DNA from 4 places in the Neobacillus sp. B24 genome. Region 1 is predicted to be linked to each of the others. Evidence: predicted binding sites of a transcription regulator. Region 1 holds the regulator's gene; each other region holds the start of a gene.
The links. The regulator Rex, encoded in region 1, represses fermentation and respiration genes when NADH is low (regulators of the CRP and FNR family bind a similar motif). The targets are predictions, from matches to a motif close to TTGTGAAATATTTCACAA.

Region 2: a site for Rex is predicted at 5,309-5,326, ahead of ACZ43M_RS23775 (cytochrome c3 family protein). Genes of this name have one in related genera too.
Region 3: a site for Rex is predicted at 3,481-3,498, ahead of ACZ43M_RS16755 (formate/nitrite transporter family protein). Genes of this name have one in related genera too.
Region 4: a site for Rex is predicted at 5,092-5,109, ahead of ACZ43M_RS26135 (TIGR04190 family B12-binding domain/radical SAM domain protein). Genes of this name have one in related genera too.

What each region holds. Positions count from the first base shown of each region.
Region 1 is NZ_AP035777.1:292,398-300,432, reverse strand. Features, by position in the region: gene groL (chaperonin GroEL) at 1-293, opposite strand, end outside; gene groES (co-chaperone GroES) at 391-678, opposite strand; gene ACZ43M_RS01615 (lysostaphin resistance A-like protein) at 969-1,694, shown strand; gene ACZ43M_RS01610 (YdiK family protein) at 1,691-1,891, shown strand; gene ACZ43M_RS01605 (acyl-CoA dehydrogenase family protein) at 2,560-4,176, opposite strand; gene ACZ43M_RS01600 (DUF4395 domain-containing protein) at 4,304-4,735, opposite strand; gene ACZ43M_RS01595 (redox-sensing transcriptional repressor Rex) at 4,855-5,511, opposite strand; gene moaC (cyclic pyranopterin monophosphate synthase MoaC) at 5,527-6,015, opposite strand; gene ACZ43M_RS01585 (ABC-F family ATP-binding cassette domain-containing protein) at 6,168-8,035, shown strand, end outside.
Region 2 is NZ_AP035777.1:4,782,574-4,790,608, forward strand. Features, by position in the region: gene ACZ43M_RS23755 (cytochrome c3 family protein) at 1-725, opposite strand, end outside; gene ACZ43M_RS23760 (6-bladed beta-propeller) at 823-1,788, opposite strand; gene ACZ43M_RS23765 (tetratricopeptide repeat protein) at 1,805-2,512, opposite strand; gene ACZ43M_RS23770 (cytochrome c3 family protein) at 2,609-3,769, opposite strand; gene ACZ43M_RS23775 (cytochrome c3 family protein) at 3,805-5,205, opposite strand; gene secA (preprotein translocase subunit SecA) at 5,810-8,035, shown strand, end outside.
Region 3 is NZ_AP035777.1:3,410,618-3,418,652, forward strand. Features, by position in the region: gene ACZ43M_RS16740 (hypothetical protein) at 1-384, opposite strand, end outside; gene ACZ43M_RS16745 (MurR/RpiR family transcriptional regulator) at 461-1,189, opposite strand; gene ACZ43M_RS16750 (alpha/beta hydrolase) at 1,410-2,372, opposite strand; gene ACZ43M_RS16755 (formate/nitrite transporter family protein) at 2,630-3,454, opposite strand; gene ACZ43M_RS16760 (hypothetical protein) at 3,757-3,945, shown strand; gene ACZ43M_RS16765 (Cof-type HAD-IIB family hydrolase) at 4,087-4,869, shown strand; gene ACZ43M_RS16770 (threonine aldolase family protein) at 4,921-5,949, opposite strand; gene ACZ43M_RS16775 (cell wall hydrolase) at 6,357-7,046, shown strand; gene ACZ43M_RS16780 (RMD1 family protein) at 7,066-7,902, shown strand; gene ACZ43M_RS16785 (hypothetical protein) at 7,903-8,035, opposite strand, start outside.
Region 4 is NZ_AP035777.1:5,306,848-5,314,882, forward strand. Features, by position in the region: gene ybaK (Cys-tRNA(Pro) deacylase) at 1-112, opposite strand, end outside; gene ACZ43M_RS26120 (S8 family serine peptidase) at 489-1,892, opposite strand; gene ACZ43M_RS26125 (response regulator) at 2,201-2,854, opposite strand; gene ACZ43M_RS26130 (GAF domain-containing sensor histidine kinase) at 2,829-4,694, opposite strand; gene ACZ43M_RS26135 (TIGR04190 family B12-binding domain/radical SAM domain protein) at 5,157-6,965, shown strand; gene ACZ43M_RS26140 (ABC transporter ATP-binding protein) at 7,003-7,710, opposite strand; gene ACZ43M_RS26145 (ABC transporter ATP-binding protein) at 7,712-8,035, opposite strand, start outside.

The sequences.
Region 1 (8,035 bases):
ATCGCTTGAGCAAGAACGGTTGCAGTAGTGGTACCGTCACCGGCAACATCGTTCGTTTTGCTTGCTACTTCTGCAACAAGCTTAGCACCCATGTTTTCAAATGCATCTTCAAGTTCGATTTCTTTAGCGATTGTCACACCGTCATTTGTGATAAGCGGTGAGCCGAATTTCTTCTCAAGAACCACGTTGCGTCCTTTAGGTCCAAGAGTTACTTTAACTGCATCTGCAAGTGTATCAACACCACGCAGCATCGCGCGGCGAGCGTCTTCACTAAACTTAATCTCTTTAGCCATTGTTAAAAAACCTCCTCGAAAAATTAGAACTTATTATTTCTATGAACTGGACAACATCCAGTTTCTGCGCCAAAACTAACGCGATTTGCTCTACTGATTATTCGCCAACTATAGCAAGGATGTCATTTTCACGTAAAATTAAGTATTCAGTACCTTGGTATTTCACTTCAGTACCAGAGTATTTTGAGAAGATAATGCGATCGCCTACAGAAACTTCTACAGCTACGCGCTCGCCATTGTCAAGTACGCGGCCAGTACCCACGGCTACAACTTTTCCTTCCTGGGGCTTTTCCTTTGCTGTATCCGGCAATACGATACCGCTTGCAGTTTTTTCTTCTGATTCAACTAGTTCGATGATAATGCGATCACCTAAAGGTCTTAACACTATAAACAACCTCCTCAAATATATGTGGTTATGTTTATTATTAGCACTCACACTCAATGAGTGCTAACACAATTATTATAATAATGAATCTTAAAATCTTTTGCAAGTATCATGCATAAAAATATCCAAAAAAGTTACCGCATTTTTCCACCTTATAGAGTATGTGAAAGTTTTCGTATTCTATTCATCATTTTTAGCCAAAGTCCTCAAAATTGATACAGGACTAATTTTAACGGTACAATAAAGGATAAATATCCTTTGTAAAAAAGAACATAAAGGAGACAATCTATTTGAAAAGGGAATATTGGATTATCTTAATTGTGTACATCGCCATGCAGCTTTCCGGTATTGCTGGGATTCCGGTGTTGATGTTGGGGTTTGGTTTTTTCGGTAAAGATACTGGTTTGGCCGTTCCGATTTGGCTAATTTTCAGCTTTACGGTTGCGCTAGTTATTATTCTGTTTATTTTAAGAAAGGAAATGGGTGCCGCCGGTTTAAACGAACGGGGGAATTCTGCTGGTTTCCTAATTAAGTGGAGTATCCTTGGATTCTTTCTGGCGTTGTTCGCACAATATGTAGCAGCCATCATTGAAAGCATGTTGGGCATTAAAATGGGCTCAGACAACACCCAGCAGATTCTAACCATTATTGAAACTTTCCCGCTGGCAATCCTTGTTACTAGTATTGTCGGGCCAATATTGGAAGAAATCGTGTTTCGAAAAATTATCTTTGGCGCGTTACACAAACGCTTTAGTTTCTTTATTTCAGCACTAATCAGTTCACTTATCTTCGCGCTCGTTCATATGGATCCGGCACATATTCTGATTTATTCGGGAATGGGCTTTACGTTTGCGTTTCTCTATGTAAAAACAAAACGGATTATCGTCCCTATTTTTGCCCACGTGGCGATGAATACGATGGTCGTGCTAGTCCAATCTGTATTCAAGGATGACATTGAACGGCTGATGCGCGAGGCTGAGGCGATTCAAAACTTTATCGGAGGATTCTTCTTATGAAACGTTCACCTTTGTTATCCGGTTTAATTTACTTCCTGCTTGGTGCCCTGTTCACCTATTTCGCCATCGACGACGTTCAAAGCAACGGCTGGGGCTTCTTCAGCTACCTGCTCGTCATCTTGGCCACGTTCGATTTCGGGTCTGGGCTTAAAATGATTATGTTTCATTTTAGATATAAAGATCAGGTGAAAAAATAGGGTGTCTGGCACTTATGGTGCCGGACACCCTGTTTTTTTGTTTACTGGCTAGCCTGATTCTAATTCTCAGAACCACTTGGTCACTAATGGTCTCTATTGGCTGCACTTTTTCCTTTTTCTGCTAGCAGTTCTGTTTCCAACACCTCTTATTGACTACACTTTTTCCTTTCCTGCTAGCAGTTTTGTTGCCAATAACCCCTATTGGCTGCACTTTTTCCTTTCCTGCTAGCAGTTTTGTTGCCAATAACCCCTATTGGCTGCACTTTTTCCGTTCCTGCTAGCAGTTTTGTTGCCAATAACCCCTATTGGCTGCACTTTTTCCGTTCCTGCTAGCAGTTTTGTTACCTATAACCCCTATTGGCTACACATTTTTCCGTTCCTGCTAGCAGTTTTGTTGCCAATAACCACTATTGGCTACACTTTTTCCGTTCCTGCTAGCAGTTTTGTTACCTATAACCCCTATTGGCTGCACTTTTTCCTTTCCTGCTAGCAGTTTTGTTGCCAATAACCACTATTGGCTGCACTTTTTCCTTTCCTGCTAGCAGTTTTGTTGCCAATAACCCCTATTGGTTACCCGAATTCTATTTTCCAACTCCATTCGGTCGCCAATGACAACTATTTAGTTACTCAATGACTAAATTCCTATCCAACCCGGTAGACAATTCCCCTTAATTCTCTATTTCTCTTAAAGCTACCTCCTGATATACCTTAAAAATTTCATCACAAAACGCATCCCACTCAGCTGCTGCCTGAAGCGACTCGTCGCTGACTTCCCCCAAAACTGGTCTTTGCAGTAAATCCTCTAAACGAGAAGATAACTGCTGCACCGTACTAGACTCGGCACCTTCAAGTACACTCGCCACAAATTCCCCAGGTGGATACCAGTCAGCCACCCGGCCCAAATCGCGGTAGATTTGCGTCAGCAGCAAATTACGCGGTCCTTCCCATTGTTCGTTCACGACTACATCACGAAAAATCCGCGGCAGCGAGGAGAACTCCTCCATCACACCATGACCGGCAAATACAGAAATGGCGTCACGCAGCACTTCTGCCCCCTCATTCGTGGCACATATTTTTTGCAGCAGGACAAGCTCCCGCAAATTAAATAACTTTTTCCTGATTTCCAGCGGCTGGTCCGCCTTAATGCCCGGATTAAGCGGCTTTTCCAATATCAAGAACAGGTCATAAATTTTAAACGCTCCGGCCGTCGTCCGCTGTGCCGCATTTTCGATACGCTTCAATTTGCTCGCAGAAAGCGGGTAGTCCTTTACCTTTTTTCGAAACACTGTCCGGAAATCTCCATATAGATTCGCTTCCCTTGAAGCGCGGAGCATGAACCCTGCACAGGCAATGCCGATTTCCAATCGAGATAGTGTTAACACGATGCCGACAGCAACGGCAATGCCCCTATCCTTCGGTCCGATCGGATAGGCAAGTGCTCCTTTATATTGAATTTCCGCAGTCGGCAGCTCCGAAGTCCCCATTTTCCATTTGATTCGGTTAATATCGTAGCTGTTTCGTTTTTCCTTCTCTTTATCTCCTGGCAGCCAGGATGGTACAACAAACGTGGACACCTTATCAGTACCTGAGATTTTCGCAGTGACAACCGAATAATCGGCATGCGCCGCCGAGCAGAAGAATTTATTGCCGTATAATCGATAGTACTTTCCATCCGGAACTGCTTCCAGGACATTGGCAGGCAAATCAGAACCACCCTGAATCTCGGTCATAAACTGGGCGCCAATCGCAAATTCTCCGTTCACCCCCTCTTTTGTATGCATTAAAACATCATACAGTTCAGGGCAGGCTTCGTCCCGGAACTGATCCAAAAGCGCCACCAATCCATGTGTACACGTTAACGGACAGGTTACACCAGCTTCACCCAATTGATGGATCAACATTCTTTTCAAAAAGCTTTCCCAAGCGGGCATTTTGCTAGAAAAAAGCCCTTCTCCAAAGATTTCGGATTCCAATTGGTGAACTTCCTGCGGCCGGACAATTCGGTCAATACGATGATTAAACGCATCATAATGGAGCATGTACGGACGCACCTCAGGGCGTGCGATCCGCTCAGCTAACCTGTTCCATTTAGAAGAAGCAGTAGGAGAAAATGCCAGGAGCTTTTCGTGAATTTCCTTAAACCTGCCGCCGAGAAATTTTTCTGCGGCCTTTTGCAAAAAAGGTTCATCACGATACCAATCAAGATTGTCACGCTTTTCGAGAAATTCATCAAAGCTGTAAGAGTTTTCTCCTCTTGTTTCAGATTCTTGGGAAACGAGTTTCATAGAATGGTCACCCTCCACAACAATTATTCGTAATTTTCAAATTAATTGTAAATGTAAGGATATGGAAACGTCAAATAGAAGCAGGCAACAAAAAAGGTCTGACAAAGTCAGACCTATCTATAGACAATTATCGATGTGCCCTGCGAAAGCGATATTGGGTCCACTGGTAATGAATAAAACAACCGATACAAAAACCAAGAATCGCAACAGTTGCCGCTGCTGCTACCATAATCGTAAATATATACCCGATTGCATTCCAGCCCAATAAAAAGCCGGCAAATCCGAAGGTAAGGCAGGATACAGCAATTTTTTGATTAAATTGCTGCTGCTCCCAATCTTCGGGAATATATTCCTTAGGGTCTTTTCTTAAAAATAATTTTGCAACTTGCATAACCGGATTGTATCCGAATAATAGTCCTGAAAGTCCAGCCAACAATGGGATTAATAAGATCCATTCCTGACCTGATACCCATGTTAGAATCACACTTACTACAATCGTCAACTGATTTGCTTTGACAAGCGGTCGAGGGATTGAACGAACTGAATTTTCTACTCCCACTTTAATTCCAACCTTTCATATTGGATTTATATACTATATTATCCCGTTTTCATCATTTTGTATAGTAAAATAAAACAAAAAGGGCTTTTCACCTATTTTGTGAAAAACCCTTAAAACAGTTATTCTTCTATCTCTTCATCATTTGGATAATGCTTTAAAAAGTAAACGAGTGATTGCAGTTCAACCGCCAAGTCAATATGATGAACACGGATACCTGGTGGAACGTTTAACCGTGCCGGCGTAAAATTTAATATCCCTTTTACATTGGATTTGACAATCTGGTCAGTAATTTGCTGGGCAACAGGAGCTGGAACCGTAAGGATAACTACTGGAATATTTTCTTCAAGTAAACGCTGCTCCAAATCAGCCATATCATAAATCGGAACATCACCGATGGACGTGCCGATTTTCCCCGGATCCACATCAAACGCACACTCAATTTTGGTATTATTATTTTTCAAAAAATTATAGTGTAAAAAGGCAGTGCCGAGATTACCGACCCCAATCAACGCCACCTTAGTCAATTCGTCCTGATCTAGCGTTTTACTAAAAAAGCTTAACAGGTAATTCACATTGTATCCGTAGCCCTTTTTCCCAAGCGCACCAAAGTAGGAAAAATCACGGCGGATTGTTGCTGAATCGACCTTTACCGCTTCACTTAACTCCGCTGAGGACACACGCTGCTTCCCGGAAGAATGCAAGTTCTTCAAAAATCGATAATACAAAGGCAGCCGTTTTGCCGTGGCCTGCGGTATTTTCGTTGTTTCGTTAGCCATACTCCTACCCCCCCGCTATATATTTCGTTTAAAATCACCATTTTTGCCGCCTGTTTTTTCAACTAGGAAAGTCGGTCCAATAACCATACCTTTATCCACGGCCTTGCACATATCGTACACAGTTAAAGCGCAAACCGACGCCGCTGTCAGCGCTTCCATTTCAACACCTGTGCTGCCCTTCGTTTTAACCGATGCCTCTATATGTAATGTATACTGTTGCCGCTCGGTCTTTTCCCAAGAGAAAATGACATTCACGCCAGTCAGCGGAATCGGATGGCACATCGGAATAAGATCCCAAGTCTTTTTTGCAGCCATCACCGCTGCTACTTGAGCCACCGCTAATACATCGCCTTTTTTCATTTCGTGATTCGTTACTTTTTCATAAATCTCATTACTAACAGTTATGCTAGAACGGGCAATAGCGGTGCGTGCCGTTTCCGGCTTGTCACTGACATCGACCATTTTAGCTCTGCCCTCTTCATTAAAATGAGTAAATTCAGCCATAAAATTATTGCCTCCCTTCAAAATGATACAATATTTTCACATAAATGTGTGTGAAACTTTGAACTTTTATTTACAAATTTATGCTAGCCCCGCTTTATTGCCGACTATCAAGGAATACGGTACACTAATTATAGCAATAGAGGTGACAAAAGATGATTTTATTACAGGTTAATCAATTACAAAAATATTATGGTGCTGACCTTATTTTATCCAATATAAAGCTGGAATTACAAACTAGGGACCGGGTAGCCCTCGTCGGACGGAACGGAGCAGGCAAATCAACGCTTTTAAAAATAATTGCCGGTGAACTGGGACATGATGGCGGGGAAATCATCAAACCAAAGGATGTTACCATTGGGTATTTGGCTCAGAATACCGGTCTTGAGTCCAATCTTTCGATTTGGGGTGAAATGCTGACTGTCTTCGAAGGTCTGCTGGATATGGAGAAATCGCTGCGCAGACTTGAGGCACAAATGGCCGACCCTAATATCTTTGAGGATTCAGTAAGGTACGATAGAGTATTAAAAGAATATGACCAGCTTCAAGTGAAATTTAAAGAACAGGGCGGCTATCAATATGAAGCTGATATTCGTTCCGTTCTGCACGGTTTAAATTTCTCTGACCATTCATTAATGATTTCCAGCCTAAGCGGCGGGCAAAAAACTCGTTTGGCATTAGGCAAGCTCCTGTTAACTAAGCCTGATATTTTAATATTGGACGAGCCTACCAACCATCTTGATATTGAAACATTATCCTGGCTGGAACAATATTTGCAGGGCTATGACGGCGCAATTTTGATCGTATCCCACGACCGTTATTTTTTGGATAAAGTAGTTACCCAGGTTTATGAAGTTTCACGCAAACAAATACAACGTTTTCCTGGTAACTATAGCTCTTATCTTGATCAAAAGGCCGCCAATTATGAACGTGATATGAAGCTTTACGAAAAGCAGCAGGAAGAGGTTGCTGCATTAAAGGATTTCATTCAGAGAAACATAGCGCGCGCCACAACAACGAAGCGGGCGCAAAGCCGGCGGAAGAAGCTTGAAAAAATGGACATAATGGACAGGCCGCTAGGCGATGAAAAATCAGCCTCTTTCTCGTTTGAAATAGAGCGGCAAAGCGGCAATGATGTGTTAACAGTTGATTCGCTTGCCGTCGGTTATGAAGGCGAAAAGGTGTCTGAAGGCATTTCTTTTCGTGTCTTTAGGGGCGACAGCATTGCCCTTGTTGGACCGAACGGCATTGGCAAATCCACCCTGTTAAAAACCATTATCAAAAAGCTGCCGGCGCTGGCCGGAACGATTTTCTACGGAACCAATTTATCCATCGGTTATTACGATCAGGAACAGGCCAATTTGACCTCGAATAAACGGGTGTTGAACGAGCTGTGGGATGAATACCCGCTCAAACCGGAAAAAGAAATTCGTACGGTGCTTGGGAATTTCCTATTTACCGGTGATGATGTTTTGAAGAATGTTTCTTCATTAAGCGGCGGCGAAAAAGCGCGCCTCGCTCTTGCAAAGTTGATGCTTGAAAAAGCAAATGTGCTAATTTTAGATGAGCCAACCAACCACCTTGACTTAGATAGCAAGGAAGTTTTGGAAAATGCATTAATTGATTATCCAGGAACGCTTTTGTTCGTCTCCCATGACCGGTATTTTATTAACCGAATTGCCACGAAGGTATTGGAGTTAAGTCCGGAGGGCAGCACAGAATTCCTTGGCGACTACGATTATTACGTTGAGAAAAAGCTCGAGCAGGAAGAACTGGCTGCATTGGAGCTTGCCGCCTCCCAGAAGAAAACAGCTTCACTTGAGCCTGTGGATAAATCAAGTTATCAACAGGATAAAGAATCAAAAAAACTGGAACGTCAGCGAAAGCGTAAATTAGAAGAGATTGAACTGCGGATTACACAGCTTGAAGAGCAAATCGAAGACTATGAGCAGCAATTATGTGACCCTGAAGTATTTCAGGATCATGAGAAAGTGCTGGAGATTAATCTGAAAAATGAAAAAGC
Region 2 (8,035 bases), 920 kb from region 1:
CTCTCAACCAAATTAAAAGTTTTATTCGTAGTCGGACCCGCTGATTTTGTAACTTTCACACCGTTTGGTCCAGTTGCATCATTGATAGCTTTAAAGTCATCATCATTTGTTAAATTCAGTTCGATTGTTTTAGTGCCTGTTGGAGCAGGTGTATTTGCATTATCTTTAGCAAATTTATTTCCATTCACTGTTTCATTCAATAATCTATCATTTGCCGATCCGTGAGGGTTGTGGCAGCTGGAGCATTCTAGTACATTTGTTGATTTGTTCAGATAAGCTCCAGGAGCAGTTTTAGCTTTTATACCATCACTAACATTGTGCATAGAAACGCTTGTGTGTCCTTCTGGCTTAGCTTTTCCTGATGCATCAACATCAAATACTCCGGCTCCACTTGGATCTTTAACATCATAAAACCCCATTGTGCCATCATGGCAAGACATACAAAGCTCTGTATCTCCGGATTTCATTAACAACATGTCGTTTTGTCCATTGTGTACACTGTGGCAGTTTGCACAAGCGTTCGTGTTGTTTTGAAAATTACCGTGAGTCTTTTGTGTTCCCATTGAGCCATCGTTGTTGACATCGGCTGAATAAATATTCGGTGCCGGATGAGTCGATGTCGGGACAAATGATGGATCCGGAGCTGCCGCGAAGGCACCAACACTGAACATGCTTAATAAAATAAGCATAAATACTGCTGATAAGCCAACTCTTAGCTTACTCATTTCTAAAAACCTCCCTAAATTCTCTCTCTTTTTTTAACAGACAGGACAGCGTAAGTAGTGACCTTACCATCCATCACCTCCTTAAAGAAGAGAAATTTTATTTAAAGATAGACACCCTTTGATTGACTGTATCAGTCACATATAAATGATCATTATCATCTATAAAAACACCATTGGGAAGATAGAACTTATCATTAGCAGTTCCCATCCCCCCTAACTCATATAGTTCTTTCCCGCTCTGGTCGAAGACATATACAGTATGAGAGAGATTATTAGCTACATATAAATTACCTTTTGAATCGACACCAACACCTCTTGGATTAAGGAAAGTTGGATTACCTTTTCCGTCTTTTGATCCGTTTATTGATTTGGTATACTTGCCATCTTTATCAAATATTTCAACTCTATTATTCGCCGAATCTGATACGTAGATATTATTATCAAAATCAATTGTAACGGCATTTGGTGCAATAAATTTCCCCTCGGCATCCCCAGGCCCGCCAATCTCTAGTAATTTCTTCCCTTTAAGATTAAAAACAAAAACTTTATTTGCTTTAATATCCGTTACGTAAAGTTTTTCATTAAATATACGCAGTCCACCCGGGGCTTTAAGTACCTTTTCCTTATCATCAAAGTATTTGATGAATTTGCCTTTTGCATCAAAGATGGAAATATTGGCACTGTCCATATCAGCAACATATATATGTCCATTTTCATCTCCAGCAATTCCATACGGAAATGAAAATTCACCTTCCTTTGTTCCTTGTTTTCCAAATTTGAAGGCCACATTTCCCGAATCATCAAAAACTTGTACATCACGACTATTGGCATCAGTCACATAAATATAATTGTCAACTTGTGTAACATCCATCGGTTTCTTTAGCGGTTGATCAAAGTCCCCGTACAATGAGTTTAAAAATGTCTTTGGCCCTCCCGGTTTAACACTTGCAACAACCGGTTTAATTAATTTTGAGTCCAAATGAAAAATAGAGACGATTGCAAAAAAAGCAACGGAAAGGGCAACAATTCCACCCATTATTAAATACACAGTCCTCTTTTTCATGTGTGGTCAACTCCTTCTACTTGTTGTCTTTTAGTTTTGCATCGACCCTATCCAAGCCTTGAGATGCGGGTTTATATAATGGGTCGTAACTTAAGGCCTGTTTAAAAAATTCCTCGGCTTCTTTAAATTGTCCTTGATCTTCTTTTACTCTGCCAATTTCCGTAATGATATCCGTGTTTGATGGCATAATTGTAAGTGCTGATTGCAATGATTTTATCGCCTTATCATATTGTTTTAAATTTCGATAGACCATCCCTGACAATAAGTGTGCCTGAAAATTCTTCGGACCGAGTGCTTCCGCTTTTTGTGCCATTCTTGCTGCTTCGTTGTATCTTTCCATAGAATTATAGACAAGCCCAAGGTTAAAATAGGCAGCGAAATTTTTGTTATCAAGGTTTATGGCATTTTTCAGTTGCTTTATGGCATTATCGGTATCCCCGTAAATGAAGTAGGAATAGCCCAGATTCACGTGGTTATCAGGATTATTAGGTTTCTTGGCTACTAGTCCTTTATAGTAATCAATTTGCTCAATCATTCTTGCTTCTTCTTTATTGGGCCACACATATTTATCGCAGATAAAATACCCTGCTACTAAACTAATAACTAAGGTTGCGACGATTAGCAAAGATGCCTGTAACTTTGTAAAACTTTTCTTTTTTTCCTTCTGCAAATGGGATCTTTCGTTATTATCCGGTTCTGGATTTATTGGCTGTACAGCCTTCATAAATATCCACCTCAAATGTAGTTTAATCTGAATCACTTCTGATAGTTTTATTGATCGTACTAGCCAACAAAACTATCAGAAGTGCAAAATCGCACATTAATCCTTCCTATGGCATTTTTCACAAGTGTTCTGATCATGACACTTATAACATGTTGCGGAAGGCTTCGTAATCCCATTCAATGAAATAGGATGTGTAGCTATTTCTGATACTTTATTATGTGTGGCGGGATGGCAAGTAGCACAGATTACTTGATTTGAAGTATTTGAGCCTAACTTGCTGGTATCATGGCACGCCTTACATGTTCCAATATTACTTCCAGCAAGCTTACCATGGTCATTAAAGAAATCACTGTCATGGCTTGCGGGTTTCTTGGCATGGCATGTCTTACAAAACGTATTTTCCTTAGCGTATTGCGCTGCCGAAATCGTACCGGTGCTCGAACTGCCGTTTTCAATGAATTGTTCAATAACAGTCTTTGTTTGCATACTCTTTATTGGATTATCAGACATATATGAGTGGCAACTGTTGCATTTATCAATATTCTTTTCTGCAAGCTGTCCATGTTCGCCCTTCATAAAGTTCGGATTGCTATGTGAAGCCGGCTCCATACCAGATGAGTGACAAGTTTTACAGGCTGTAGATACATTGTTTGTTATGTGACAACTAATGCATTCTTCCATTTTTGGCTGGGTGTATTTTTCACTCATCATTTGTTTTGCTAGAGTTTCATTCCATTTTTCGTAATCGGTTTTGAATGTTACATTCCGATCAGCAATATCACCATGGGCAACTCCGCTGTGGCACTCAACACATTTGATGTCTTCTTTAATGTGCTTTCCATGCGGAATGATAATATCTCCAGATGTTGTAACATTCCGAGTTTTCATATTGTGACATTTTTCACAAGTCGAATTTGGTATTTGAGTAGGCATATGAATCGGTGCTGGAAAATTGTCGGTTACCTTTTTATATACTCTCACCAAACCGTCCATTTTTGCCTTAGCCAAATTTGCTGCACCTGATTGGATATGACAGTCATTACATTGCAACTGGCTATGTGATGAAACTTTGAATGTCTGCGTTTCCGGCTTCATTTCGTGGCACGTTTCGCAAAAACTTGAACTTGAAGTAGATTCCACTGTCACAGTACCTGCTATTATAAATATTGCGATAAAAAGCAGAGACAGGGTCAAGATTTTGAATTTGTTGCGCATTTTCCTTTCAGGTGCTTGTTGCTCCAATTTGTCCTCTTCCATATCGTGACCCCCTTTATTCTAAGATGATTTGCACCCTAGTTTTTAGATTCACCCTTAAAACCCGTACGATGGCAATTCTCGCAATAGACATCCGTAGGTGCTTTGCCAAGTTCCTGGCCATTAACTGGTTTAGAGCGATCATGACAGACATAACATTCAGCTTTTTGCTGGTCTGCGGAGGCTTGTGATGCATGTCCTGTTAACCAATTGTCGCTTTTCCCGTGACTTGCAGGACGGTCAGAGTGACAGGAGCTGCAGAACTTATTGATACGTGCTTCTTCTTTGACCAATGTCATGTTCGGTGTATATTGGCCGGTTTCTCCTTTGGCATCATTCATTTTTAATAGGGTCATAAGGTCTTCTTTTGGAATTTCACGAACCCAATTGGAATCCTCGTGACAGTCCATACATTTATCCAATTGTTGGACGGCTGTGGTACCATGCGACTGGTTCCACCCCTCAGCCTTATGATCCTTAGGAATGTTGACTTGTTTATGACAGGTTTCACAAGCCATTGAGAGTTTAACATCTTTCTGCTGCTTGCCAATTGCTTGTAGAATTAGGTCTTGTGTTTTTTGATCATGAGCTGTTGTGACTGTTTTCGTATTTTCTCCTTCGGAAATTTCCTCAGTTTTTGCTACTTTGGCTTCACCTGAAGCTTTCTTAGCATTTTCGTCAAGCTTTTTCTCTACGTGTTCCGGATTTGGCGGAACGAGGTAAGAAATTTCTTTCCATGGTTTTTCACCGTTGTTTACTTTGTCATGGCAATCGATACAGGTACCCATGTTTGGAGCGAGGTATTTCTTTTCCATGATTTTTTCGGCTGTCTCTTTAGTGTAATCGCCGCGAACTTCATCAGTATTGATGCCGCGGGCAGCCATTTTCGCGTGGACAACGCCGGCGTGGCAGCTGATACATGGTACGCCTTCTTCAATATGTCCTTTGTGGTTTACCTTTAAGTCGCCCGATGCGGTGACAAGACGATTTTTCGAGTGACATTGCATACAGTTTTCATTGGAAACAGCTTCGTCCTCGGTTTGAACGATTTGCTCAGGCACACCGGTTACGTGATAGTAAACTTCCTTCAGTGACTTCATCTTGTGAGTCAGCATGTTGACTGCACCCGGTTTGATGTGACACTGGACGCAAGTGATGTTGTTGTGGGCACTTGCCGTAAAGGTTGTGTATTCTGGTGCCATTTCGTGACAGCTGGAACAGAATGTCGGCGAGTTAGTGAATTGAATAACCCCGTATCCGCCAGCACCAACAACAATTAATCCGATTAATGAAACGAACATGACTTTCCAACGTGTGACCGGATCCTTCCAATCTATGTTTCTGACTTTCTGCCAGAGTTTGCGGAATAAGCCAACTTTTTGTTTTTCTTCTCTCGATTCGGGATCGGTCTCTTTTTTCTTTTTCCCCCAAATAGCCACTTTCCTCACCCTTCCCATAACTTATTGGTTCTCTATTTATTTTCCATAGTTACCTCTCTAAAGTTAGTATCTAACATTGTGGGAGTATAATCCAATGTACAATTTGTGAATATTTTTTCATGATTTACGTTTAAGTAATTTTACCTAAAAACAACATAGGAATGTTGCTATCAAGGGGTTTAATTAGCACTATTTAGGTAGTGTTTAAGTGTATTAGAATTAATATTTATACATAAATATAGCAATTTTATTCATCCACAATCAGGTTTTCTTTGGAGTTGACTACGGCAGTGTGAATTTGTCATTAACTGTCACTTCGCTGTCAAAATTGACAAAAAATCAAACATCTCCACGGCGTTCCTTGGCAATTTTTCCTGATACAGTAACATTGTTGTCACTCCAAGCCTTAAAATGGTAAGATGGATTATGTATATTTATAGTAATTTTTTAAATGAAAACTCGCCGATTGGCGAGTCCGTTAGGACGAAGACAGAGGAGTAGTTGAATTTATGCGTTAAGAAATATAAAATTTAGTAGAAATTTTATATTTCTTATTAGCCAAGAAATGGTTTTATGAGTCTCGATATAAAGGAGCGTTAATCACATAATGGGGATCTTAGATAAAGTCTTTGATTTGAACAAACGCGAGCTGAAACGGCTGGATAAGCTAGCGAACAAAATTGACGCGATTGCTGCTGAAACGGAACGATTGACCGACGATCAACTACGTGAAAAAACTGCTGAATTCAAGGACCGCTACCAAAAAGGCGAAACACTTGATGATCTATTAGTAGAAGCTTTTGCTGTCGTTCGTGAGGGTGCGCGCCGCGTGCTTGGCCTTTACCCGTATCATGTTCAGCTAATGGGTGGTATTTCTCTTCATGAAGGAAATATCTCCGAAATGAAAACCGGTGAAGGTAAAACGTTAACCGCAACCATGCCAGTTTACTTAAATGCCCTTTCCGGAAAAGGCGTGCACGTTGTCACCGTCAACGAATACCTGGCAAGCCGTGACGCAACTGAGATGGGCCAATTATATGAATTTTTAGGCCTAACCGTCGGCTTGAACTTGAACAGCATGGATAAGGATGAAAAACAGGCTGCTTATGCTTGCGACATTACTTATGGTACGAACAATGAATTCGGCTTCGATTACCTGCGTGATAACATGGTGCTTTACAAAGAACAAAAGGTACAGCGCCCGTTATTTTTTGCCGTTATTGACGAGGTTGACTCGATTCTAATTGACGAAGCGCGGACACCACTAATCATTTCTGGTTCTGCACAAAAGTCAGCGGTACTGTATATGCAAGCCAACGCATTCGTCCGGACTTTAACGAAGGATGTTGACTATACGTACGATGAAAAAATAAAAGCCGTTATGCTGACGGATGAGGGTATCAGCAAGGCCGAGAAAGCATTTGGCATTGAAAACCTGTTTGATATGAAACACGTGACTTTAAACCACCATATTAACCAGGCGCTGAAGGCAAACGTAACGATGCACCTTGATGTCGATTATGTCGTTCAGGATGGCGAGATTGTCATTGTTGACCAATTTACCGGCCGTCTGATGAAGGGCCGACGCTATTCCGAGGGGCTGCACCAGGCGATTGAAGCCAAGGAAGGCGTTGAAATTCAGAACGAAAGCCAGACAATGGCAACCATTACGTTCCAGAACTACTTCCGGATGTATGAAAAATTGGCCGGGATGACGGGTACTGCAAAAACGGAAGAAGAAGAATTCCGTAACATATATAATATGAACGTTGTCGTGATTCCGACAAACCGTCCAATCGTTCGTGATGACCGAGCGGACTTGATTTATGCGTCGATGGAAGGTAAATTCCGTGCCGTAGTAGAGGATATTGCTGAGCGTCATACGAAGGGGCAGCCGGTGCTTGTAGGTACGGTTGCCATTGAAACTTCCGAGTTGATTTCACGGATGCTGTTGAAAAAAGGCATTCGCCATAACGTATTGAACGCGAAAAATCACGCACGTGAGGCCGAAATTATTGCTGAAGCCGGTCACGCTGGTTCAGTGACGATTGCGACGAACATGGCCGGTCGTGGTACCGACATTAAGCTTGGCGAAGGTGTGGTTGGCTTAGGAGGTTTGGCCGTTATCGGTACCGAGCGTCACGAGAGCCGACGCATCGACAACCAGCTGCGTGGACGTTCCGGACGTCAAGGAGACCCTGGTATAACTCAGTTCTATCTCTCAATGGAAGATGAACTGATGCGCCGCTTCGGTTCTGACAATATGAAAGCAATGATGACAAAGCTTGGTATGGACGATTCCCAGCCAATTCAGTCGAAGATGGTGTCACGTGCTGTTGAGTCTGCGCAGAAACGTGTTGAGGGCAACAACTTCGATGCCCGTAAACAGCTGTTGCAATATGATGATGTGTTGCGCCAGCAGCGCGAGATTATATACAAGCAGCGTGACGAGGTTATGGATTCCGAAAACCTGCGCGATATCATTCAAAATATGATCTTGAGTTCGGTTCAGCGCCACATTGGGGCTCTTGCTCCGGCACATTTGGACGAGGAAGAATGGAATCTGCAAGGCGTTGTCGACTATGCCCATGCCTACCTGCTTCCTGAAGGTGATATCACGCTTGAAGGACTGCGCGGCAAGGATACCGATGAAATCGTCGACTTGATTATGTCGAAGGTGAAAGAGCGTTACGAAGAGAAGGAACAAATCCTTTACCCTGAGCAAATGCGAGAATTTGAAAAAGTAGTAACCTTGCGCGCTGTTGACTCGAAGTGGATTGACCACATCGACGCGATGGATCAGCTTCGTCAAGGTATCCATTTACGTGCG
Region 3 (8,035 bases), 2.3 Mb from region 1:
AAAGCCGACAAAGAACGCAATGCTAATTGGCGCATAAGGGGTTTTGTCATAGTCCACAAACTCAATTAATAATATCCCGCTCTGGATTAACATCACGGCTATAACGGCTGTCCCTGTTGCAAAGATAGGATAGAAAATGTACATAACCCAGTGGCGGTAGTCGTTTAGCTCCCCTTCCATGTAATGGGAACAGAACATGTACAGATGGCGCAGAGAGCCGCCGATTGCTCCTGCAAAGAAATAATACAGGAATATTTTGATGTCCGTAATGTAAGGGAGCATTTTTTCAAGCATGCCTACCCACAGCATTCCCACTGCTAAAAAGCTGCCGAAAAATAGCAACAATAGATAGGACAGAATAACAGCTTTCAACCATGTCTTCAAGCTATCACCCCCGCATATGTTGCTTTAAACTATGCGGCAAATTCGATTGAGGTGCTATTTATAAAAAGGACAGTGCTTATTCCTCAGTCAGCTTCTGCACTTCTCTCGCTGTTTCCTCAAGGATGTAGACAACGGGTACTTGCGTGGTAATATTCGAACGTTGAAACCACTCTTCCGTTACATAATAGGAAATATTTATATCGGCCACTTTGCCAATCGTACAATGTTTATTATTGGTGATGCTGATAATTTTGCTGCCTTTTTGCTTTAGTTGATTGATATGAGAAATCGTGAATGAATTTTCTCCTCCAACTGACAGAGCAATCGTTGTACTGTTTTCAAGAAAATTCGCATGGATTGGCATATACGGATCCTTGACATACATCGAGAATTTCCCCAAGCTTGAAAAATATCTCGCCCCATACTCTGCCAATATCCCGGAACTCCCAGAACCGATAAAAATGAGATTGTCCGATCTCACAATCAACGAAGCAGCCTCCCTGATTGCCCCGTCAAGGTTGCCATTTACTGTTCGTTCGAAAAATTCGTTAAGAGCATATTGGCTGCTTTTGACTTTTCGGTCATCATTTTCATCTAAATACATTTTTAGTTTGACTTTGAATTCCGAGAAACCTTCGCAGTTTAATTTTCGGCAAAACCGCAAAATCGTTGACGTTGAAACATGTGTTTCATCCGCCAAATCACGAATCCGCATGTAGACCACTTTCTCGCCATTTTTACAAATATAATCATATAAGGAAGTTTCTAATTCATTAAAGCTTGCAATAACATCACTTGAGAACACGAAATTACCTCCAGAACTATCTATATCTCTATCTTAACACAAAGGTGAAACAACATGTTACTCATATGTAACAAGTTCCTTTCGGTGGAATTTGCACCTAAATGCCGGTAGGTGATTTACGATTGTTCCAAAACACATCGATATGTACTGCAGCACAGAAGAGGGTGTCGCCTTACACCCTCTTTTATTTAAATAGGTGAAGCCCAGTGCCCCACCCTTGTTAATTCATATACTTATTGACAAAGTTCCAAATCGTGCCCCAATATTTCTCCGGGTCCACTTTCTCCGCTTCACCGTGCCCTGCGCCAGGTATCGTCAATCTCTCCTTATCAACCTTTGCTGCTTCGTATATATCATTTAACTCCGAGTAAGGAACGAAGGAATCGCTTTCCCCGTGAATAAATAACATCGGTGTGTTACTTTTTGCCACCTGTTCCACCGCGGAAGCCTCGTTTAAATCGTATCCAGCCCGAATTTTTGTAACCGTATTGGCCGCGTTCATGACCGGGAACTCCGGCAATCCAAATAGGTCGTCCAGCTGATAGGTGAATACATCCATAACCGAGGAATAACCGCAATCCTCGACAATCACCTTAACATTGCTAGGCAGCTCTTCGCCAGAAGTCATCATTACCGTCGCCCCGCCCATCGAAACTCCGAATAATAAAATTTCAGCGTCGGGATCTTGTTCGATGATCTGGTCAATCCAAAGCAGCATATCTTTTCGGTCATCCCATCCCATGCCGATATAGTCTCCCTCGCTCTCCCCGTGCCCTCTTAGGTCCGGTGCCAGGACATTATAGCCTTGATTGTAAAAATTTCGTATCCAGCGTGTCATTCCCTTGCCATTCATGGTGTATCCATGTGCGACAATTGCCCATTTATGCCCTGCATCATTATTCTCATAAACCCAACCATTTAATTTCAAATGTAATTTGTCGGATGATACAACACTCCATTTACTTGGCTGATGGTTACTGGAGAATTCAGCATCATCGAGCTTGTTTTCTTCCGCAACGGCTGCATTAACTGCTTCCGACTGGGCCAAATGAGGGTTGCCAGTCAGAAAATCCTTCTCCTGGTGGGGGTTTAGTGCGAAATTATAAAAATAGTTTCCAACCAAAAAATAGGCTGCTACCAAAAGAATCGCAACTACCGGGATGATGATCTTAATCTTCTTCATAGAGGCCTTCCTTTACTTAAATATGATATTTATATAATACCAAAAAATTGAAATATTTGTAGATTCCTATAATATGGGGTGCAAGACCAGTGGGACCAGGGATTGAGAATATTCCGCCCGTTGTGGCATTTGTCATCGGGGTAATGGTTGCTGAGGGCTTAAAACATCTGCGACACGCTAATCTTAAATGCCAATCCAAACACACTATTAAAAAAATAAATAAATGGCGAGATTCCCCATCTCGCCATCGCCACCCTCTATCTGCTTCCGCTTTTCACCATTGGCTGCACAACGGGACTGCTCTTAAAGGCAGGCTCTTTTTTCTTATAGGCGTGGTAGTAAGCCATCCCTATAAATACAACACCGCCAACGGCATTTCCTAAAAATACAGGGACAAAGTTTTGCAGGTACTCCATCCAAGTAAAGTGTCCGGCAAAGATGGCTGCAGGAATGACAAACATATTGGCGACGACGTGCTGGAAGCCAATGGCAACAAACGCCATCGTCGGGAACCAAATGCCGAGAATTTTTCCGGACATATCTTCTGCTCCATAGGAAAGCCAAACCGCAGATGCTACCAGCCAGTTGCAGCCAATTCCCGAAAGGAATGCCAGGAGAAATGATGCCTCCAGTTTATGTTCCGCAACATCGATCGTTTTGTCCAAAAATACACCAGTTTCGGTTAAGCCAATCAAATGACCGAAAACATATGCGACAAAAATGGCACCGACAAAATTACTTACCGTGACCAGCAGCCAATTCCACGCAACCTGTTTAGTGGATACTCTTTTCGCGAACCGCGCCAACGGCACCGCCATCATGTTTCCGGTTAACAACTCACCTCCCGCAAGCAGCGTAAGGATGAGACCAATCGGGAACAAGGAGGCGCCAATTAAACTGCTTAGTCCCTGCAAGCTCTCCGGCAGCGTTGCTGTTACACGGATAAACAGCAGATAACCGAGTGCGATAAAGGCCCCTGCCTCAAATCCTAATATCAACGTTTGCGTTGCAGCATATTTTGTTTTCTTCACTCCATTCTCAACGGTTATTTCCATGATCTTTTCCGGTTTGCTAAATGCCATACCTATCCACCCTATGCAAATTAAGTTTGTGAAATAATTAACATAGTTATTCTACATCACATTCCCTAAATACGCTGTGAACAATTTATTAATTATTTATGTAACAAAGTTCACAATTCAACGTAATTCTCATCCCACTCCTTCAATTGCCCTTCAATACAATTCGCCACATGTAACAGGAAATTATTTTACTACCATAAATCGATTTGTTCTATAAATAGAGAAAATTTAAACGTCTGCTTTCCTAATAATGAAAAATCAAGTATACTGGATTAACTACACAGTATAAGGAGATACTTACCATGCCAGAAAATTCTGCATCTGAAAAAAAGAAAGTCAGCCTGCAAGAGCTAATGAAGCAAAAGCTTGAAAACAAAAAGAATCAAAATGCCTCTGAGAATGGAAAAGCAAATGGCAGTCTTTCAACGCAAAAAATGAGAAGCCAGCAAACGAAGAAGCCTAGCAATACCCGGAGAAAAATGGGCAGCTAATAAATGGGCAGAATTCAGTTACATTGAAAAGCATTCAAGGTCACACTTGGATGCTTTTTCATTTTTTTCTGAAATAGACAACATGATATAATTATAGGTATAGTGTAAACAACAAGTATGATTGAATTTAGGAGTGTAAATATGAATTACAAAGCAGTCATCTTAGATATTGACGGAACTATCCTTCCCCATGGGCAATCAGTAAGTCACGCCACAAAAGACGCTATCGAGCGGTTAAAAGCAAAGAATATAACAGTAGCCATCGCGACTGGGAGAGCGCCTTATTTTTCTAGTGCGATTGTCGAGGAAGTGGGTGTCGATTCGGCGGTCTTTTTTAACGGTTCCCTTGCGTATTATGAAAAAAAGGAAATCTACCAAAGCCCGATAGAGAAGCAGTTTTTGGAAAGATTACATGGTTTGACTAAAGAATATCAGCATCCGCTGACATTTTTAAGCAATCAAACCTTCAAGGCAAGCGATTTAAATCATCCATATATTGTGGAATCTTATCAGCATGATGACTGGAAGCCGGAATTGGCGTCACCTAGTTTTTGGCTGGAACAGGATATCTTCCAATTATTCCTCCACTGTGATCAGGAAGAAGAACAATCCTATCAATCTCAAATTCCTGAACTAGATTTTCGGAGATGGACTTCAACCGGAGCGAAAGCCTGCGATGTCAATATGTCCAATTCAAACAAAGCAGTAGGAATTGCCAAGCTGCTGGAGCGTCTCGGCATCGCCCCAGATGAAACCGTTGCGTTCGGCGATGGCATGAACGATATCGAAATGTTGTCATTCGTGGGCATGGGCGTTGCCATGGGATCTGCGCAAGAGGAACTGAAGCGTGCGGCCAACATGGTTACACTCTCTGCGGAAGAAGATGGCGTTTGCCACGGATTGGAACGTCTCGGTCTTATTTAAAAAATGAAAATCCATGCCATTAGATCAACGATGGCATGGATTTATTTTTTATTACTGCGCCAATTTTTTATAATCCTCAATAAAGGCTGCGACCTGCTCCTCCTTCGTCGCCCATGAAGTAACAAGGCGAATCGCTGAGTGTTCGTTATCGACTTTTTCCCAAACATGAAAAGCATACTTCGTTTGAAGCTCGTTTATCACTGCGTTCGGCAATATCGGAAAGATTTGATTGGTTGGTGAATTCGTTAGAAACGTAACATTGTCCTCGCTCAGTTCCAGCTTGAGTAAAGCTGCCATTTTGTTGGCGTGGTCCGCCAATTCAAAGAATAGGTTGCCTCGGAACAGTTCATGAAACTGAATCCCGAGCACTCTCCCTTTTGCAAGCAGTCCGCCTTTTTGCTTGATGTGGAAGCGGAAATCAGCTTTAAGAGACTCGTTGCAAATCACAAGGGCCTCTCCAATCAGCGCCCCGTTCTTCGTCCCGCCAATATAAAAGGCATCGACAAGTGCCGGAAGCTCAGCCATCGTAAGGTCATTTTCTGAGGAGGTAAGAGCCGAACCGAGCCGCGCCCCATCCATGTATAAAATAAGATTATTCTTGCTGCAGAAATCTCTCAATTGTTCCAAGTCATTCCTTTTATAAATGGTCCCAATTTCGGTTGAGTTGGAAATATAAACTAGTTTTGGTTTAACCATATGCTCATCTGTATGGTAATCAAGTACGCCTTGAAGAAGGTCAGTGCTTAGTTTCCCGTCTTTACTATCGACAGAAATAACTTTGTGCCCGGTGGCTTCGATCGCTCCGGTTTCATGAGTGAAAATGTGACCCGAACTTGCGGCAATCGCGGCCTCATGCGGTCTCAAGAATGCAGCAATCGCGGTCAGATTGGTTTGCGTCCCGCCCGATAAAAGATGAACATCGACATCAGTTTGTCCGAGTCTTTCCTTGATGAGCTCCACTGCTTTTTTAGTGTAGCGGTCCTCGCCGTACCCTTCCTCCTGCTCCAGGTTGGTCTCCATTAACGCCTTCAATATTTGGGGATGCGCCCCTTCACTGTAATCATTTTTGAAGCTGTACATTGTGTTTTCCTCCTCGTTGTAACGGTTTCGCAGATATATTTGTTTTTTCGCAGATATATCTAAATTGTCGCAGATAAATGAGGACTTTCGCAGATATATCAGAAAAATCGCAGATATCATTCAATTTTCCGCAGATAAAATCATTTTACCGAAATCCCACACCATTTTAAAAGAGAAACATCCCCTTATTAGGTAGAATTCTACGTAATTTTATTGTAATTCTACCAAATTGCAGAGGAATTCTACATAAACACATGCGAATTCTTCAAAAAATCAGAACAATTCTACGCGTTCCCCATGGAATTCTACAATTTGTCTCTATCATGTAACCTAACTGTAATACTAATCTATTTTTTCCTTTCATAGAAATAGAAAACAATACGAGAATTGAACCTGGAGGTATTTCTATGAGAAAACTAATTGCAGCACTAACTTTAGGAGTTTCACTGTTATTTGCAACACCAGCACTCGCAGCATACAATGTGCAAACTGGGGACACGATGGATAAGATTGCCAGAGATCATAATCTTTCATTACAAGAGATAGCACAACTGAACCCGCAAATCAAAGACTTAAACTTGATATATGTTGGACAAACCGTACATATAAATAAACCAGAATCATATTCCGATACCACAGTGACAACCTTGGCCGACCTTGAAACCAGAGTTCATACCGTAAAGGCTCGAGCAGCCGCCACAACCCCCGCTTCCGTGAACGCAGTTAAAGCACCATCGTTTTCGCAATCCGAAATCGACCTGCTGGCAAGGCTCGTCCGTGCTGAAGCTGAAACCGAGCCATATGATGGCAAGGTTGCTGTTGCCTGCGTAGTCCTAAATAGAGTGGAAAGCGCAAAGTTCCCCGATACTATCAAAGAAGTTATCTATCAAAAAGGGCAGTTTCAACCGGTGAGGAACGGTCAAATCAACAAGCCGGCCAACGAAGATTCTATTAGAGCGGTTCATCAAGCGTTGAACGAAAGTAGAACACTTGCACAAGATTCGTTGTTTTTCTATAATCCTGCGATTGCCACCAGCCGCTGGCTCGATTCCAGAGCCACAACCATTATCATTGGTGATCATGTATTTAAAAAATAGCCGGAAAGAGTGATAAACCATGAAGGCGATGACCTTCAAAGCATTTGCAGTCGTTAATGAAATTGATCTAAACAAAATCGCGATTCACTGCGGCATTCCGAAGAAATTCACCTGGGAAGAGCCTCTCGTCCTAAAAGGCAGTATCCTGGAGGCCATCCTCGGCCGGAAATTAACCTCCGGACAAATGGTACTGATTTTCTCCTTCGGCAGTGTGGTTTTTATCAATCAGGCCACCCCCGATGAGACCACGATACTATTAAAATACATTCAGTCCTTCGAACCGGATGTTGATCTCATAAACGCTGACCGTTACACCGATGACTACAGTCTTCATATCCACGAAAACGAAGACCTGGAACTCGCGGACGAATATGTGATGGTCCCTGAATATGAAGATTTTTATCCTGAATTAATATCAACCGTGCTTGCAAAATCGGTAGCTCTCGAAAAAACGGAGGAGCAGCTTGGAAAAATCCATGACAAGCTCGAAACGATGATTGACCGGCTCGAAAAAGGCAAGCTGAGAATCGGTAATAAAGAGCTGGCGAGAACTACGGCAAAAATTGTCCGGCACGAATACAACACTCTTGCCTATATTATGATTCTCGACAAACCTGATATCACCTGGACAAGCAGCAGCGCAAGTGAATTTTACGACAAGATGATAGAATTTTTCGAGCTAAATGACCGCTATAAAATCCTGAAAAGCAAAACAGATATTTTGTATAACATTATGGATGGTTTTTCTACCATCAGCCACTCCATCCGCGGCCTATTCGTGGAATGGATTATTGTCATCCTAATCCTATTTGAAATTGTCCTAACACTTTTGGATATTGCCGGACTGCTTCCTTAATCAAATTTTCTTCTGGACTTCTTCCCTGATGGATTCCACCATTTCTTCCGGCAAATCCGCCGGGAGAGATGTACCATTCTCAAAAGACCAGCAATTGATAATTTCAAGATCACTCTTCTTAAAAGTAATACTA
Region 4 (8,035 bases), 390 kb from region 1:
CCGCAACCGATACCCCATCGATTTTTCCATCTTTATTTTCGTAGGTAAGGACCTCATATTGGATCTTCTGCGTGTCAAGAATCCGCATTGCATTCGTTTTGGCATGGGCCATGGTGATCATCCTTCTGTTTTTGTATTTATTTTATCAAAAATAGGAAACCTTTTTACAGTTTGGGAGTACCTTGTTGGTTTATTGGTCGATTTCTCGCGTTTTCTGGTCAGTTTTATTAATTTTCTGGTCTCTTTTTATTGTTTTCTGGTCCCTTTTTGTATTTTTCTGGTCGATTTTCACACTTTTCTGGTCGATTGGAAATTTACCGGCGATTTCACCCATGTTACCGGCGAATTGCAGTAGTTTACCGGCGAATTTTTCAATTTACCGGCGGTTCCGTACTTATTACCGGCGATTTTCTCCGCTTTACCGGCAAACACAAAAAGGTGTCAGGCACCATGATGATATGCCTAACACCCTTTTGGGGGAACGTTTTTTAAAAATCAAACAGCACCTTATGCAGGGCATCATAAGCATTGACATATCCTGCCCCGACTTCCCATGATTCGTAGCCTGGCATGTTGGTAGCGGTATTCTGAAGCACCTGCTTAATTTGGTCAGGTGTCAGCGTTGGGTCAGCTTCAAGCATAAGCGCCACAATTCCAGCCACATGAGGTGTTGCCATCGAGGTACCACTCATCGTTGTATAAAATGGCAAATACTGCGGCTCAATAAGCCCAATATCGGACGTCAGACCCAAAGTTGCAACGGGACCAAGCACTCGGGTGGAAATAATATCGACCCCTGGGGCGGTAATCGAAGGCTCATCCTTCCATGTCCAGGTCCGGCCATCCATCTCAAATGTGCCGCCGACACCTTTTGTACCGCGGGAGGAGAAGTCCGCCAAGCTGCCTTCCTTATCTCCCGCAGCAACGGAAATGACCCACGGGGCCTTGGCATAAGGGTTATGGGTGTTTTCAGCCGGTCCTTCATTTCCCGCGGCAAAAAGCACCGTAATTCCGTTATCATAGGCCGCCTTACTTGCTAGATTAATAGGATCATTGGGGTCGAACTCGCCCGAGGATCCCCAAGAATTGTTAATAACACGAATATTGTATTTTTCTTTATTAGCAATCGCATAATCAAAACCGCCAATACCGTCTAGTACTAGAAGGGCTGCACCGGAACCGTAGCCAACCAGGTTGGCACCAGGGGCAACGCCTTCATATTTACCACCAGACATTTCACCCGTTCCACCAATGATCCCAGCCACATGGGTGCCATGTCCCGAATTGGAATCGGTATTGGGGACATTTTCAATATATTTAATCGGCACAAGACCGCCTGTTAGATTGCTTAAATTTACACTTGCCAGCACATTCTGCACCAGGTGACTGCCAAACTTTATATCACCATGAAGGCCGTCAACTCCGCTGTCATTGATGACCACTCCAACACCTTTACCGGTTATCGGCAGGCCGCCGTTTGCCTGGGTCATCGCAGCATCGGCGCGCGCCCTATCAACGCCGGTCATCGCCGTTGCATCGGCATTATAATATGTAAGCTTTTTATTTAAATAGATTGATTTTACACCAGGTGTGGCAGCAAGTTTATTAATCTGGTCCTTTGTCGCCAGCAAACCTGCAATTGGCAAAGCCTTCATCGAAATTGCTTTGGTAATCCCCAGCTTTTCCAACAAATTTAGGTTATCTTTAGTAGGAGGGCCGTCTCCTTCAAAAGTTACAACCACTTGTACCGGCTGTGTTGTTGTTTTTAATACCTTCACAAGATCCAAATCTAGTACTGCGGGAATTACCTCTGCTTTAGCCTCTGGTAGATTTGGCAGCACCAACGAGAATAGTAAAGCAAAAATAAGAAGTCCTGAAAGCCACTTTTTCATATCCAAACCCCTCTCACAATTGGTATATATCCCATTTTCCGGGAATATGCCAGAAAACACCATTCGCCAAAAGGAGTAATATTAATGAATATCGGTACTAACTTTCCCTCATACCGAGGATATACCTCCGTAGACGAGCCAAAACAAAAACCAGGCACAAAGCACCCGGTTCCATCTCCTCCTAAACAAGAGTTTATTATTAAATAATAGAAATGTCCGCCCCACGTGGACAAAAGGGCGAATTTGTCTTTTTGTGGTGCCTGACACCAATACCACCATTCCCACTATTGCCACATTGCCACATTACATTACGTCAATGGCACCAGTTGGTTTTGTACGGCGTAGATGACGACCTGCGACCGGCTTTTAACACCTAGTTTTTTGAAGATGTTGCTGACGTGAATTTTGACGGTTTTGTCGCTGATGAATAGGGTTTGGGCGATTTCTTTGTTGTTCATGCCCTTGACCAAGCACAACAGTACTTCTTTTTCCCGCTCGGTCAGCATCGAGTCTGCCGGTTTTTCTTCCTCAACCACCTCCGGCTTAGGCTGCATGAAACCCAAAAACTTCTTGGTCATACTTGGATGGATCACCGATTGGCCATTTGCCACTGCGCGAATCGCATCGACAACATGTTGAGACGGCGCATCCTTTAGTAAATAGCCATCGGCCCCCTCACGAATCGCCGACATAAAATACTCGTCATGGTCAAACATCGTTAAGATTAAGACTTTTATCGATGGATATTGCTTTTTAATCACACTGGTTGCTTCAATCCCGTTCTTTTCGGGAATATTGATATCCATTAAAATGACGTCCGGCATCGCTTCCTTTACCCTGGCGATTGCATCGTTGCCATTGACCGCCTCAGCAATCACATCAATATCCGACTCCATTTCCAAAATGTTTTTCAAACCGTCCCGCAGCACGGCATGGTCATCGACTAGCATAAGCTTGATCATGTATTTCTCCCCCTTCAATCCCCATTCTTGGAACCGTTAACGTAATTTCCGTTCCAGCCCCCTCACGGCTGTCGACCTGAAGCATCGCGTGAATCTTCTCCGCTGCTTCATTCATATGTAGTATCCCAAAATGCGGATGCTCGCGCGCTTTTATCATTGCCTGAAACAGCGAAAAACCGTTACCATTATCCTTCACCTTTAACATCACATTCTCTTTTTGAAAGCTTAGCAGTATATCAATTTTTGACGCCTCTGCGTGCTTAAGGGCATTCTGCACACTTTCCTGACATATATCAAAAATAATTTTTTCGACCATTGAGCTTAATTGAAACTCTGGCCCGCGGGTCTCAAGACAAATTTCCAGATTGTGTTCGCGGCGGAGCATGTTAATCTTGGCAGTGATTGCGGCCAGCAGACCGACCCGCTCAGTTGGATATGGCCTCAAAGCATAAATCGATTCCCGCACCTCTTTTAAGCTTTTTCTCAGCTTCCCTGTGCTTTCCACCATCAGCCGGAGTGAATCTTCAGGCACCTTGGTAAACTTCCGCTGCGCCGTTTCCAAGTTCATAATCGCACCGGCAAGCGACTGGGCAACGCCATCGTGGATATCCCGGGCAATCCGGTTTCTTTCCTCCAATATCAGCCGCTTCTCCTGCTCTGCAAACAGCCAGCGCGTTTTAATCAGAACCGCAAGCTGGTTGGCCAGCGTTGCCGCCGAGCGGTAGTCCTCTTCACCAAAACTTCTTGTCCGGACACGGCCAAGGACAAACAATCCAACTAATTCTTTTTCAATAATTAATGGGGCATACAATAAGGAGCCGACTTCCTCTGTAAAAAAATCACCTGCAGGTCCGGCTTCTATTTTCGTATTTTCATAGACTTTTACCCCTGTGATATGTTCGAAAGCAGAGGCGGTTTCCCCGGATAATTCCGAGCCCATCACAACCGGACCTTCGCCAAAGCTAAACACCCAGCCGGTCGGTCGCCGCTTCCACAATATCCAAGCATCGACATCAATAAATTCTTGAAGATTATTGGCTAAAAAGGTAACCCAATCGGGAGCGGCAATTTTTTTATTTAACTCGGAGGAAATGCTGAACAATGCCTTCAGCTTCGCCCTCTCCCGCTTTAAATTGGCGATTATTGAGCTTAGCAAAGCAAAGCAGACTAGCGGCGAAAAGAAGAAAAAAAAGGTAAATACGTCAACTTGGCCGCGATTTTGATTGCCCAACACATAAAAAAGCACGAGATAGACGGCAGAAATCAGAAAACTGTTCAGCTCCTGGAGCGTCTTTCGCTTCCAGACCCTAATAGGATAATTCTGCGGCCGGATCCACAGCACGAAGTCAACAATCAAGTTATTAATCAAGTAATAGGGGATAATCACAAGGCCAACATGAATAAGACCCTGCAAGACTTTAGAAACACCCTCGAGAGGCAGCATCGGATCCAGCCATTGGCCCGCCATATGGGCCACAAAGAAACTGATCATGTGCATGGCCGGGTTAAACAAAATAATTCGCAGCGGACGACGCCCAATAATATTAACAGCGGCAACAATAATCCCGTAAAAAACGAGCGTATTCGCAACCCCATCAATAACATAAATGACGTAAACGAGCGCAAACGAAATGGTAACTGTACCATTCCAGACCGGTAACGGGAAATACTCTACAATAAATAGGAATAGTATCAATAACGCGAAAATTAACGGATCATGTGGGACCGATAACTGCGTCAGGCCAGCTTGAAGAAAAACCCATCCGCCAGCAAATGTTATCAGCCCTAAAAATTGCCGCGACAGCCTCTCTTTCTTTTGCAAAATGCCTGAACTACTCATGGCAACGACCCCTTTATTTCCGTTACGGATTACTAAATTTTCAGTTAATTACAGTGTAAAGGATATCTTCATTGAAAACAATCTGGGAGAATCCTTCCTCCCAAAACATATGCAAAAAATAAAAACCCAGACCGGTCTAATGCACCACACTGACCGGACTGGATCACCAAACATGGTATGGTATGGTTTGGTATACAATATTATGTCATAATCACCTTCCTATTTTCTATTTGGCAAAAGCATTATTCTTGCGATACTACCTTAGTACTAGAATCAAATTGGCACAAAATTAACCAAATTCTGTCACTCAATTGTCACTCTATCAAACCATAATTATTGTAAACTAAAATTAACAAAGGATTTACAATTTACCTTTTTGACGTTGACAACGGAATTTATGTGAAATACATCACAAACTACAAAGTCCTTTAAATAAACATTTTTTATAAGAGGTGGTTCATAATGAAATATGATTTGGTGCTGCTCCACGCTCCGAGTGTGTATGATTTTCGAAAAAATGCCCTGCTTGCCGGCCCGATAAGTGATGTTGTGCCATCATCACCTGTGTTTGAGATGTATCCAATCGGCTTGACCAGCATTGCAGACTATTTAGAGGGCTATGGGCTCAGGGTAAAAATAATCAATATTGCCAACCGCATGTTGATGAGCGAAAACTTTGATGTCGAGAAAAAATTGAAGAATATTAAAACCCGGGCATTCGGTATCGATTTGCACTGGCTGCCGCACGCCCATGGCAGCATCGAGCTGGCCAAAATCGTCAAGAATCTCCATCCGGAAACACCGGTTATTTTTGGGGGATTATCCTCCACCTACTATCATAAGGAGTTAATTGACTATCCGTTTATCGACTTTGTCATGCGCGGCGATTCAACGGAAAAACTCATGCTCCTGCTGATGAACAAATTGGAAACAGGCAACACTCACTACGCCGATATTCCAAACCTGACTTGGAAAAAAGGCAATGAAATTGGTTATAACTCGATTACTTACGTACCAAAGGATTTGGATGATATTGATGTTCCCGGCTACAGGTATACAGTCCGTTCCGTGTTCAAATACAGGAATTTCCTTGACCCGCTTCCTTACAATGGCTGGCTGCAATATCCAAACACAGCGCTGCTTACCGCTCGCGGCTGTACGCAAAACTGCCTGATCTGCGGCGGCTCCAGGGAAGCCTATGACCAAAACTGTAACCGCAACTCACTGGCACTGCGGTCACCGGAAAAACTGGTGGAGGACATTCAATTTATTTCCCGGTTCAGCCGGGCTCCGATTTTTATCCTGCATGATTTGCGCCAGGGCGGACGAGAATATGTCAATGAATTTTTCTGCCGCTTGAAAAAGTTGAATCTGAAAAACGAAATGGTATTTGAATTGTTCCAGTATGCCGATGAGGAGTATTTTAGAAAAATTGAGGACAGTGTTCCGCACTATAGCATTGAAATTACCTTGGAAACCCATGATGAAAAAATCAGACGCTATAATGGGAAATTCAGCTGTACAAACGAAAAAGTGATTGATACGTTAAACTTTGCATTAAAGCATAGCTGTAAAAAAATCGACTTGTTCTTTATGGTTGGAATTCCGGACCAGACATACGCAAGTTCTGTCGAGAACATTGACTTCTGCGAAGATATTCATCTTGCCTGCAATCGGGACCCTAGGATTTTCTATTTTGTCGCGCCGCTTGCGCCGTTCCTTGACCCGGCGAGCCCGGCATTTGAGCATCCGGAAATCCATGGCTACAAAAAATTCTGCCATACGCTCGAAGATCATCGCAAGGCGATCACCCAGCCATCATGGAAGCATATGCTCAGCTATGAGACCAAGCACATGACCCGGGACGATATTGTAAATGCCACCTATGAAGCTGCCTATAAACTGAACGACTTTAAATTAAAATACGGTCTGATTGACACTGCAGGCTATGAAGATATAAAAGAAAAAATAAAAAAATCGCAGGCTTATATCGAGAAAATTGACCATATTCTCTCCCTCCCAGAGGCAGAGCAGGCTGCGGAACTAGCCATCCTGCAAAAGGAAATACAAGAGTTGAATCAATACAGCATTTGCGGCAAGAACGAGCTGAAATGGGAAGTCCAGAAAAACTACGCCAATTTCTTCTCACTCGCCATGGTGGGACTGGAGCAGTTGTGCGTTGAATATAAAAATAAACTTAAACATTCATTAAGTCCAAAACTTCGCTATCAGTTTAAGCTTGAACCGGAACGGCAAAAAGTGAAAATGTAAATGAGAAAGAGGCTGTCTCATGCAGCCTCTTTTCGCTTTAATGCCCGCCAAGGTAGGCATTCCTAATTTGGTCACTTTGCCCCAACTCTTCGGCAGTACCACTTGCCACGATTTTCCCCGTCTCGATCACATAAGCGCGGTTGGCGATGGACAATGCCATGTTGGCATTCTGCTCGACCAGCAGAATCGTTGTGCCAGTTTGATTGATTTCCTCAATGATTTTAAAGATTGTTTTAACGAGCAGCGGCGCTAGACCCATCGACGGCTCGTCCAACAGCAGTAATCGCGGGCGTGCCATTAACGCGCGGCCCATCGCGAGCATTTGCTGCTCACCACCGGAAAGTGTGCCTGACAGCTGCTTGCGGCGTTCTTGAAGCCGAGGGAACAGTTCAAAAACCTTTTCGAAGTCCTCTCGGATCCCCTGTTTATCCTTGCGTAAATATGCGCCAAGCTCCAAATTTTCCTCAACCGACATATTGGCAAACACGCGGCGGCCTTCAGGAACATGGGAAATGCCCCGTTTCACGATGAGCTGCGGCACTTTTCCAGCCATATGCTCACTTTCAAATAATATTTCACCCGTCTTTGGCTTTAATAGCCCGGAAATCGTTTTAAGCAGTGTGCTTTTACCTGCCCCATTGGCACCAATCAAGGTCACAATCTCGCCCGGATTGATGTCGAGGGAAACTCCCTTTAATGCATGAATAGCTCCATAATAGACATTGATATCATTGATTTTTAGCATGTTAGGAAACCTCCTCGCCGAGATATGCTTCGATGACTTTAGGATTATTTCTGATTTCTTCAGGAGTCCCCTGGGCAATTAATTGACCGTGGTCAAGCACATAAATTCGTTCACAAACACCCATGACAAGATTCATATCATGCTCAATTAATAGAATCGTTAGCGAGAATTTTTCACGAATTAGGGCAATTAGATTCATCAACTCTTCCGTTTCCTGCGGATTCATTCCGGCAGCCGGCTCATCAAGCAGCAGCAATCGTGGATTGGCCGCCAACGCCCGGGCAATTTCAAGGCGGCGCTGCTGGCCGTACGGCAGATTTTTCGC